2 regions of the Janibacter limosus genome follow, and region 1 is predicted to be linked to the other one. Evidence: riboswitches for the same ligand, from Rfam matches in the RefSeq annotation. Region 1 holds a riboswitch; the other holds the start of a gene.
The links. A riboswitch is a leader RNA that binds a small molecule or an ion and turns the genes downstream of it on or off. The one in region 1 is predicted to bind FMN.

Region 2: it holds a riboswitch for FMN, as region 1 does, so the genes downstream of both, pnuC (nicotinamide riboside transporter PnuC) here and ribD (bifunctional diaminohydroxyphosphoribosylaminopyrimidine deaminase/5-amino-6-(5-phosphoribosylamino)uracil reductase RibD) in region 1, are expected to answer to the same signal.

What each region holds. Positions count from the first base shown of each region.
Region 1 covers NZ_CP036164.1:528,511-533,916, reverse strand. The annotation lists gene ribH (6,7-dimethyl-8-ribityllumazine synthase) at 1-353, opposite strand, end outside; gene EXU32_RS02620 (bifunctional 3,4-dihydroxy-2-butanone-4-phosphate synthase/GTP cyclohydrolase II) at 350-1,597, opposite strand; gene EXU32_RS02615 (riboflavin synthase) at 1,594-2,205, opposite strand; gene ribD (bifunctional diaminohydroxyphosphoribosylaminopyrimidine deaminase/5-amino-6-(5-phosphoribosylamino)uracil reductase RibD) at 2,205-3,296, opposite strand; FMN riboswitch at 3,439-3,568, opposite strand; gene EXU32_RS02605 (lysozyme) at 3,676-4,509, opposite strand; gene sucD (succinate--CoA ligase subunit alpha) at 4,717-5,406, opposite strand, start outside.
Region 2 covers NZ_CP036164.1:1,184,090-1,189,495, forward strand. The annotation lists gene rpe (ribulose-phosphate 3-epimerase) at 1-88, shown strand, start outside; gene EXU32_RS05710 (cupin domain-containing protein) at 110-466, opposite strand; gene EXU32_RS05715 (IS110 family transposase) at 764-1,972, opposite strand; FMN riboswitch at 2,473-2,603, shown strand; gene pnuC (nicotinamide riboside transporter PnuC) at 2,620-3,333, shown strand; gene EXU32_RS05725 (phosphoribosyl-ATP diphosphatase) at 3,345-3,608, shown strand; gene hisG (ATP phosphoribosyltransferase) at 3,670-4,458, shown strand; gene EXU32_RS05735 (PH domain-containing protein) at 4,446-4,880, shown strand; gene EXU32_RS05740 (hypothetical protein) at 4,867-5,406, opposite strand, start outside.

The DNA.
Region 1 (5,406 bases):
TCGCAGGTGAGCAGGCCGAAGCCGATGGGGGTCCCCGAGTCGAGGGCCACCCGCGACAGGCTGTCGGTCGCCGCGGCACACACGTAGTCGAAGTGCGGGGTCCCCCCGCGGATGATCACGCCGAGGGCGATGACCGCGTCGTGCGTGCGGGCCAGCTGGGCTGCCACGACGGGCAGCTCGAAGCTGCCCGCGACCCGCACGAGGGTCGCCTCGATGCCGGCCTCGGCCAGCGCCGCCTCGGACCCTGCGACCAGGCCGTCCATGACCTCGGTGTGCCAGCTCGAGGCGACGATCGCGACCGTGAGGCCCTCCGCCCCGTCGAGCTGGATCTTCGGTGCTCCGTGACCACTCATGGTGTGCTCCCTTCGTCGTCGGTGCCCGGGAGCCACGGCAGGTCGTGGCCCATCCGGTCGCGCTTGGTGCGCAGGTACCTCAGGTTGTCGCTCGTGACCTGTGCCGCCAGCCCCACCCGCTCGACGACCTCGACGCCGAGCGAGGTGAGGGCCGAGACCTTGGCCGGGTTGTTGCTGAGCAGCCGCACGCTCTCGACCCCGAGGTCACGCAACATCTGCGCGGCGTGCGTGTAGTCGCGGGCGTCGACCGGCAGACCCAGGTCGGAGTTGGCGTCGACGGTGTCGGCGCCGGCGTCCTGGGCGGCGTAGGCCCGCAGCTTGTCGACCAGCCCGATGCCACGCCCTTCGTGCCCGCGGACGTAGACGATGACCCCGGAGCCGGCCGCGACGACCGCGGCCTGGGCAGCGTCGAGCTGCGGTCCGCAGTCGCAGCGCAGCGAGCCGAAGACGTCACCGGTGAGGCACTCGCTGTGCACGCGCACGAGCGGCGTCCCGGTGGTGATGTCGCCGTGGACGAGCGCGATGTGCTCGGACCCGTCGATGCCGCTGCGGAACCCGTGCGCGGTGAACTCACCGTGGGCGGTGGGCAGCCGGGTGGAGACGACGCGCTCGACGAGCGCCTCCGACCGTCGTCGCAGGTCGACGAGATCGGCGATGCTCACCAGCGGCCACCCCCGCTCGTCGGCCAGCCGACGCAGCTGCGGCAGGCGGGACATCGACCCGTCCTCCTCGACGACCTCGCAGATGACCCCGGCCGGTGCGCGACCGGCGAGCCGGCACAGGTCGACCGCGGCCTCGGTGTGGCCGCGGCGCACGAGCACTCCCCCGTCGCGAGCACGGAGGGGGAAGACGTGGCCCGGCCGGGCCAGGTCACCGCGACCGGTCGCGGGATCGGCGAGCAGGCGCGCGGTGCGCGCCCGGTCGGCGGCACTGATGCCGGTCGTCACGCCCTCCCGGGCATCGACGGAGACGGAGTAGGCGGTCCCCTTGGAGTCCTCGTTGATGGCGGTCATCGGCGGCAGCGCGAGACGGTCGAGCTCCTCACCCGTCATCGCGACGCAGATGACGCCGCTGCCCAGACGCACCGTGGCACCCATGAGCTCGTCGGTGGCCGCGTCCGCGGCGAAGATGATGTCGCCCTCGTTCTCCCGGTCGGCATCGTCGACGACGAGCACCGGGCGGCCCTCGGCGATCGCCTCGATCGCGCTCTCGATGGGATCGAGCAGGGTGTCGTCGTGACTCATCGGGTTTCCTTCGGGTCGAGCGCCAGCATGCGCTGCACGTACTTGCCGAGGATGTCGACCTCGACGTTGACACGGTCACCGACTCCCTTGCGGCCCAAGGTGGTCAGCTCCATCGTCGTGGGGATGAGGGCGACCTCCACGTGGTCGTCCCCGGCCACGGTGAGGGTCAGGCTCACGCCGTCGAGGCAGATCGAGCCCTTCTCCACGACGAAGGGGGCCAGCGCCGGGTCGATCGCGAGCCGCACCTCCTCCCACCGGTCGCCCGGTCGGCGCTCGGTGATCGTCGCGGTCCCGTCGACGTGCCCCTGCACGAGGTGCCCGTCGAGGCGGGCGCCGAGCACCATGGCGCGCTCGAGGTTGACCGCGTCGCCGACGACCAGGTCGCCGATGACGGTGCGGCGCAGGCTCTCCGCCATGACGTCGAAGGTGACGACTCCTCCCTTCGCCTCGTGGTCGGTGACGGTCAGGCAGGCGCCGTTGACGGCGATGGAGGCTCCGTGCGCGGGGTCGGCGGTGGTGACGCTGCCCCGGACGGTGATCCGGCTGGAGTCGGCGCCCGGCTCGATGGCGACCACCTCCCCGAGCTCTTCGATGATCCCGGTGAACATCAGTGCTCCCTCCTCACGGTGGCCGTGATGGCGATGTCGTCGCCGAGGCGGACGACGTCGGTGGTGGTGAGGCGCAGCGCCTCGGTGATGGTGGTGATGCCGGCGTCCGCGAGGACCGGCGAGCCGGCCCCGAGCAGCGTCGGTGCGATGTGGGCGACGACCTCGTCGACGAGGTCGGCCGCGACGAAGGAGGCCGCGAGGTGCGCTCCTCCCTCGAGCAGGACCGAGCGCACGTCGCGCTCGTGGAGTCCCGCGAGGAGTGCGGCGAGGTCGAGCCCCGCAAGGTCGGCGGGGACGGCGAGGACGTCGACGTCGGCAGCGCGCAGGCGAGCGGCGTCAGCCCCCTCGGCGACGACCACGAGCGTCGGAGCCGCGTCGTCGAGGACGCGCGCGGTGAGCGGCACCTCTGCGCGGCTGTCGATGACGACGCGCAGCGGCTGGACCGCACCATCGATGTCCCGGACGGCCAGATGGGGGTCGTCGGCGCGCAGGGTGGCACCGCCGACGAGCACGGCGTCGCTCTGCGCCCGCAGCCGGTGGACGTCGGCACGCGCCTGGGGCCCGGTGATCCAGCGGCTGGTCCCGTCGGCGGCGGCGGTGCGTCCGTCGAGGGTGCTGGCCAGCTTCCACGTGACGAGGGGGCGGCCGGTCGCCATGGCATGGAGCCAGGCGCGGTTGCCGTGAGCGGCCGCCTCATGCCCGATGCCTTCGATGACGTCGATCCCGTTGTCGCGCAACAGGTCCGCTCCCCCACCGGCGGCCTTGGTGGGGTCCGGGACGGCCACGACGACGTGGTCGACGCCGGCGTCGAGGAGCGCACCGGTGCACGGGCCGGTGCGACCGGTGTGCCGGCAGGGCTCGAGGGTGACGACCGCGGTGCCCCCTCGGGCGGCGTCGCCGGCCTCGGCGAGCGCCATGACCTCGGCGTGCGGCCCGCCGGCCCGCGCGTGCCACCCTTCGCCCACGACCCGCCCCGCCGCGTCGAGGACGACGCAGCCGACGACGGGGTTGGGCGCGGTGCGACCCAGGCCGCGCGCCGCCAGCTCGACGGCACGGGTCATCGCGCTCTCGATGGTGGTCTGCTGCTGCATCTGCCCTCTCCGTGGTCCGACGCGGACCACGGGGGCGAAGGGAGGCACGCCAACGGCGTGTCACGGCGTGCGCGGAGACCTCGGGAGATGCCCGATGACGTCGTACCGGAGAGGGCGGACCCACCACGGAACGACCGCGACGCCGCGTGCTGCCTCCCATCCGGACTTTCACCGTCGGTGCTGGAGTTTCACCAGCTCAACCCCACCTCGAGAGGAGGGGCTCGCGGACTGTCACCGCCGGCTCGGAATTACACCGACCCCGGAGCACGCGTACGACATGACTCGTACTCCGTCGAGGGTACCCCGCACCCATGGATGACCACACGCCCTGTCCCACCCTGCGGTACGGGCTCGGTGCACAGGTCACCCGATGCGTTCGTCAGTGCGTCGCGAAGTACCGCAGCCGCGCCAGCGTCCCGTTCCACACGTTCTGGTCGACGGGGGTGGTGGAGTACTGCCAGAAGCTGTAGGTGGACCAGCCGGCCGGCTTGGTGCCGGGTGCGCTCGCGTAGCGGGCGAGCCACAGCGGAGACTTCGCGGCGAAGGAGGTGTCGCCCCCAACGCACTTGTTCCACCAGCTCGTCGCCGTGTAGATCACCGGGTAGCGGCCGGTGCGGGCGCGGTACCGGTCGAGGAAGGCGTTGATCCAGGAGCGCATCTGGGTCTGGGTCTTGCCGTAGCAGGCGGCTCCGTACGGGTTCCACTCCATGTCGAGCGCCCCCGGGAGGGTCTTGCCGTCAGCGGACCAACCGCCGCCGTGGTCGACGAAGTGGTTGGCCTGGGTCGTCCCGCTGGAGCTGTCCGGCAGCGCGAAGTGGTAGGCGCCCCGGATGAAGCCCTGGGAGTAGGACCCCGTGTACTGGTGGCCGAAGGTGGGGCTGGTGTAGGTGCTTCCCTCGGTGGCCTTGACGTAGGCGAAGCGCTTGCCGGCCTGCCACTGGGCGGCCCAGTCGACGCGTCCCTGCCAGCTGGACACGTCGATGCCCGGCACCCCCGGGGGCGTGGCTGCCACGGCGGCCGTGCTCCGCTTGGGCGTCTGCTGCACGTCGTGCTGCCGCCAGCCCATCGCCGCCTCGCCGGGGCCCGTGACCCCAGCGTCTCGTGCCTCGGCGGTCGGGGTGCGCTCAGCCGGAGCGGCACCCGCGCCGGTGGGGACGAGCAGGCCGACGGCGGTGAGCGCCGCCGCGGCCAGAGTCATGGTGGTGCGGGACATCAGGGATCCTCCAGCGACGAGTGGTGGCCCTGGGACGGGCCGAGTCGCAGGCTAGATGCCGCAGGTGGCCAGCCGGCCACGATCGTCCCCGGATCCCGTCAGGGGACGGTCACGATGTCTGCAGACCTGACGAAGGGCGACTCCCACCTCATCGGTGGGAACCGCCCTTCGTCATCGGTCCCGGAAGACCTGGGTGCCAGGGGGCACTTACTTGGCCAGGGACTTCATGATCTCGCGCATGAGGTCAGCGGTCTCGGACGGCGTCTTGCCGACCTTGACCCCGGCGGCCTCGAGGGCCTCCTTCTTGGCGGAGGCCGTACCGGAGGAGCCGGAGACGATGGCGCCGGCGTGGCCCATGGTCTTGCCCTCCGGGGCGGTGAAGCCCGCGACGTAGCCGACGACCGGCTTGGTCACGTTGTCCTTGATGTACGCCGCAGCGCGCTCCTCGGCGTCGCCACCGATCTCACCGATCATCACGATCGCGTCGGTGTCGGGGTCCTGCTCGAAGGCCTCGAGGCAGTCGATGTGGGTGGTCCCGATGACCGGGTCGCCGCCGATGCCGACGCCCGTGGAGAAGCCGAACTCACGCAGCTCGTACATCATCTGGTAGGTCAGCGTGCCGGACTTGGACACCAGGCCGATGCGGCCCGCACCGGCGATGCTCGCCGGGATGATGCCCGCGTTGGACGCTCCGGGGCTGATCAGGCCGGGGCAGTTGGGCCCGATGATCCGGGTGGCCTTGCCCTTGCTGTAGTTGTAGAACTCCGCGGAGTCCTTGACCGCGATGCCCTCGGTGATGACGACGGCGAGAGGGATCTCGGCGTCGATCGCCTCGACGACGGCCGACTTGGCGAAGGCCGGCGGCACGAAGATGACCGACACGTCAGCGCCGGTCTC
Region 2 (5,406 bases), 660 kb from region 1:
CGTCGCCGGGTCGGCCGTCTACGGCGCCGAGTCGGCTGCTGCGGCGATCGACGAGCTGCGCGAGCTGGCCACGCGTCACGCGCACTGACCCGAGTTGGTTCGACTCGCGTCACGCAGGCTCACCGGGGGCGTAGTCAGTCGACCATGGCCCGACAGCGGTGCCGATCAGGATCGTGTCGACCTCCGCCCCGTCGAAGTGCTGTGCGCCACCCGGCACGTGCAGGAAGCTGCCCTGTGGGTGGTGGGTCGCCGCGTCACGGTCCAGTCGGTTGCCGTAGCCCAAGCGGAGTTCGCCCTTGGCGACCACGAGGTGGGCATCCGCGAGGTGCGAGTGCGGCTGGTCCCAGACGCCAGCCGGGATGAAGAAGGCGTACGTGAACGTGACTCCTGGATGGCGCGTGCCAGCCAGCGTGGCCGAGCGCGTCCCATCAGGGTTCGTCTGCTCCCAGACGATGTCGTCACACATGGTCGAGAAGGGTTGGGCCCTGTTCGTCTGCGGTGATCGAGTCATGACTGAGATGACGCTCGAGAGATCGAAAATGTGAGATCTGGCGTTGCGACCCGGCCGACCTCACAACCGGACCAGCAGCCTCCCGAAGGGAGGACTGCCCTTGCCCCCTTCAGAGGGGCGAACCTGTCTTGGTCCCCGTGGGTGGGGACGAACGATCTTGCCCCCTTCAAAGGGGGCGAACCTGTCTTGGTCCCCGTGGGTGGGGACGAACGATCTTGCCCCCTTCAAAGGGGGGTGTCCCTATGGGTTTCGTCAAGCAGCTGTTGCTGGGCGGGGTTGGTAGGGAGCGCCGTCTCGGAGCATGGCGTAGATGACGTCGCAGCGTCGTCGGGCCAGGCAGATCAGGGCGGCGTTGTGCTTCTTGCCTTGGGCTCTCTTGCGGTCGTAGTAGGCCCGGGAAGCGGGGTCGTGCAGGGCGGCGAAGGCGGCGAGGAACATCGCGCGTTTGAGGTTCTTATTGCCGCTGCGGGAAGGATGTTCCCCGCGGATGGAGGATCCCGATCTGCGGGTGACGGGCGCCAGGCCGGCGTAGGCGGCGAGGTGTCCGGGAGTGGGGAATGTCGACCCGTCGCCGACCTCGAGCAGGATCCTGGCTCCGGTCCTGACTCCGATGCCCGGCATCGAGGTCAGGACCGCGGAAAGAGGGTGCGCATCGAGCATCTCCTCGACCTGCACGGCGGCCTGCTCGCGTTGGGCCAGCAGGGCGCTGAGCTGGTCGGCCAGCTGCGGCAGGACCAGTTCGGCAGCCTTGGTGCCGGGCACGCTCACGCTCTGCTGATCGAGCGCGGTCATGATCGCTTCGACGATCCCGTGGTGGGAGCGCGGCGCTCGGGGACGCACCACAGCAGCGATGCGTCGTTTGCCGGCCTGGCGTAGCCCGGCCGGTCCACCGAAGCGGTGGAGCAGCTCCAGGATCGCCTTGTGGTGCAGCCTCGATCCGATCGCTCGCTCCAGTGCGGGGTGGATCTGGGTCAGCAGCCCGTGGATGCGGTTGGTTACGCGGGTGACCTCGGCGGCCAGGTCATCGTCAAAGCCCACGATGACTTCGAGGTCGGCCAGGGCCTCCTCGCCGGTATCGACCCGTCGTAGGGCGTGCGGCAGGGTCCGGGCGGCCTCGGCGATCACGTACGCGTCGCGTGCGTCGGTCTTGGCGTTGCCCGGGTGCAGGTCCGCAATCCGTCGCATCGCCAGCCCAGGCAAGTAAGCGACCTCGACGCCCACATCGCGGGCAACGGCCACCGGGAGCGCGCCGATCGACGCGGGCTGATCGACGACCACCAGCACTGGCCCCCGCGTGGCCAACTGCTCGAACAGGGCCCGCAACGCCCGCTCGTCCTGCGGCAGGGGCTTGTCATGCAGTCGTGCGCCCTGAGGGTCCAAGGCGGTGGCGTGATGCTCGCCCTTGCCGACGTCCAACCCCAAGAACACCGCGTACCCGCGACCTGATGATGGCTCTTCCATGATGGGCCTCCCTGCCCCGCAGCGAATCTGGACTGCCGGTCGCGGTCGAGCGTCAGCAGCCGGCAGCCACGTTACGAAGAGACCACCCATCCGGGGGCCGTGTCCCTATCAGCGGTCAACCAACGCCACCAAGCCCGGTGACAACACCCCCCGGATCATCCAAACGACAGGGGCAGTCAGTCATGCCGAGCCCAGCGACCAGCATCCCCATCATCGGGGACACCAAGAAGGTAACGGGGCGAACCTGTCTTGGTCCCCTTCAGCGGGGGCGAACTTGGCTTGGTCCCCGTGGGTGGGGACGAACGATCTTGCCCCCTTCAGAGGGGGCGAACTTGGCTTGGTCCCCGTGGGTGGGGACGAACGGCCTTGCCCCCTGTGGAGGGGGCGAACGGTCTTGCCCCCTGCGGAGGGGGAACCGTCTCGGATCACGTCCCGCGTGTCGCATCTCACGGGGCCATCCGATTGCCGAGCGGCTGCTCCCTTCGCGCACAATGTCTCTGCACGTGCCACGTGACTCGGTGAAAATCCGAACCGGCGGTGAGAGCCCGCGACCCGGCTGCTGCGGCAGGCGGTGAACTCCGGTCCAGAACCCCGGGGCCGACGGTCAAAGTCCGGATGAGAGCGGCACGCGCGGACTAGGACGACGCATGTCCATCATCGAATGGATCTACTCGGCCGGCGTCGACATCGCCGGCTACCGCCTCTCGCTCATGGAGGTCATCGGGATCTCCTTCGGCCTGGCCTCGGCAGTCGGCGGGATGCTGCGCAAGGTATGGGCCTGGCCCATCGGGATCGTCGGCAACGCGATCCTCTTCTTCGTCTACATCGGCGTCACGATGGGCGTCGACGACAAGGCGCCGCTCTTCGGGCAGTCCGCCCGGCAGATCTTCTTCATCATCACCTCGCTCTACGGCTGGTGGCGCTGGCGACAGGTCAGGCAGGCCAACCACTCGGGCCAAGCGCACGCGATCACCCCGCGCTGGGCGACCTGGGCGGAGCGGGCGGGGCTCGCGGTGACCATGGTCATCGGGATCGTGGTCGTGCAGCAGGTCTTCGCCATGCTCGGTGCCGGCTGGCCCGCGCCCCGCTGGTACTTCTGGGCCGACGCCTGGATCTTCATGGGCTCGCTGCTGGCGACCTACGCGATGGCGCGGGGCTGGAACGAGTTCTGGCTCATCTGGATCGGGGTCGACCTCGTCGGCGTGCCCCTGCTGTGGCACAGCGACTACCTGCCCACCGCCGTCCTGTACGCGATCTACGCCGGCTTCGTGCTCTACGGCTTCTTCGTCTGGCTGCGCGCCTCACGCACCGAGCGTCCGGACGGTGAACCCGCGGCCGGCGCACTGTCACCGGCGAACTAGGCTGGACTCCCGTGAAGACCTTCGAGACCCTCTTCGACGAACTCTCCCGCAAGGCCGCCGAACGGCCGGAGGGATCGGGCACCGTGGCGCAGCTGGACGCCGGGACCCATGCCATCGGCAAGAAGATCGTCGAGGAGGCCGCCGAGGTCTGGATGGCGGCGGAGTACGAGAGCAAGGAGGAGCTGGCCGAGGAGATCAGTCAGCTGCTCTACCACCTGCAGGTGTTGATGATCGACGGTGGCCTCACCGTCGAAGACGTCTACACCCACCTCTGAGAGGACCGCCGTGCGCATCGCTGTGCCCAACAAGGGCTCCCTGTCCGAACCCGCCGTCGAGATGCTCCGCGAGTCGGGGTACCGCGTCCGCCGCGACAGCAAGGAGCTGATCGTCGCCGACCCCGACAACGACGTCGAGTTCTTCTACCTGCGTCCCCGTGACGTCGCCCTCTACGTCGGCAAGGGCCAGGTCGACGCCGGCATCACCGGCCGCGACCTGCTGCTCGACTCCGGGTCCGCTGCCACCGAGGTCATGGGCCTGGGCTTCGGCGGATCGACCTTCCGCTTCGCGGGCCGTCCCGGTGAGGCGAGCAGTGCCGCCGACCTCGACGGGCGCCGGGTGGCGACCTCGTACTCCGGCCTCGTACGTGACCACCTGGCGGCGAAGGGGGTCACCGCGGAGGTCGTGCGTCTGGACGGAGCCGTCGAGACCGCCATCACGCTCGGCGTCGCCGACGCCATCGCGGATGTCGTCGAGACGGGAACCACCCTTCGCCAGCAGGGCCTGGAGGTCTTCGGCGAGCCGATCCTGCGGAGCGAGGCCGTGCTCATCCGCCGCAGCGACGCCAGCGAGGCCGGCATCGACGTACTCCACCGTCGCATCAAGGGCGTCGTCACCGCGCGCGAGTACGTGCTCCTCGACTACGACTGCCCCGCGGAGCTCGTGGAGCGGGCCGTGCAGCTGACTCCGGGCCTCGAGTCGCCGACCGTGAGCACCCTGCACGACGAGCGCTGGTGTGCCGTGCGCTCGATGGTCCCGCGGGGTCGGACCAACCGGATCATGGACGAGCTCTACGACCTGGGCGCGCGGGCCATCCTCGTCACCGAGATCTCCGCGTGCCGACTGTGACCTTGCCGGACAGGGCGAGCGCCCCCGCCTTCCGCCCCACGCGGGGTCGAGTCGTCTCGACCTCGCTCGGAGTGGCCATCCTCGTGGGCTCGATCGCGCTGGCCATCGCGCTGCCCGAGCGCTTCGGGGTCATGGACCGCTTCACCTGCGCCTTGATCGGGGTCGGGGTCGCCGGCTTCATGTCGCGCTACGCCACGATCCACGCCCGCCCCACCGCGGAGGGCTTGTGGGTGCGCAACCTTGGCCCGGGCGAGCTCGTCCTGTGGGAGGAGATCACGACCCTGCGCTTCTCCGAGGGCATGCCCTGGCCCCGGCTCGACCTGGCGGACGGCATGGACATGGCCGTCATGGCCATCCAGCGCTCCGACGGTCCGCGGTCGGTCGAGGAGGCACAGCGCCTCGCCGATCTCATCGGTCGGTAGGGCCAGCCTCGGGGTCCATCTCGAGGATGATGTGGGCGCGATCCCGGGTGTGGTCGGCGGCGAAGAGAGTGGCCTCCTGCTGCGCCCACATCTCCCAGTACTCCTCGAAGAGCGGTCCGTCGCGGTCGATGGCGCGTCGGCGACGCAGGTCGGCGGGGCCGTCGAGCCAGACACGGGTGCCCTCGAGGGGGGACGCCTCTCCGACGCTCGACCCGCACCCCTCGACGACGAGGCGGTGGCCCACCGTGATCGGCAGCAGCGGACCGGGTCGGTCAGCGAGCCAGTCCCAGGTGGGGACCACAGGCTGCTCGCCGCGGGCGAGCGGGCGCAGGACGTGCGCGACGAGCATGTGGCTCGCTGCGGCCAGACCGGACCAGCCCGGGTAGACCGAGTCCATCGACACCACGGGGGCGTCCCACTCCCGGGCGATCGCGCCGGCCAACGAGGTCTTGCCCGAGCCGCTGCGTCCGTCGAGCGCGATGACACGCACGTCCCCGCACGACGGGGGTGCGGTGGCGGCATGGGC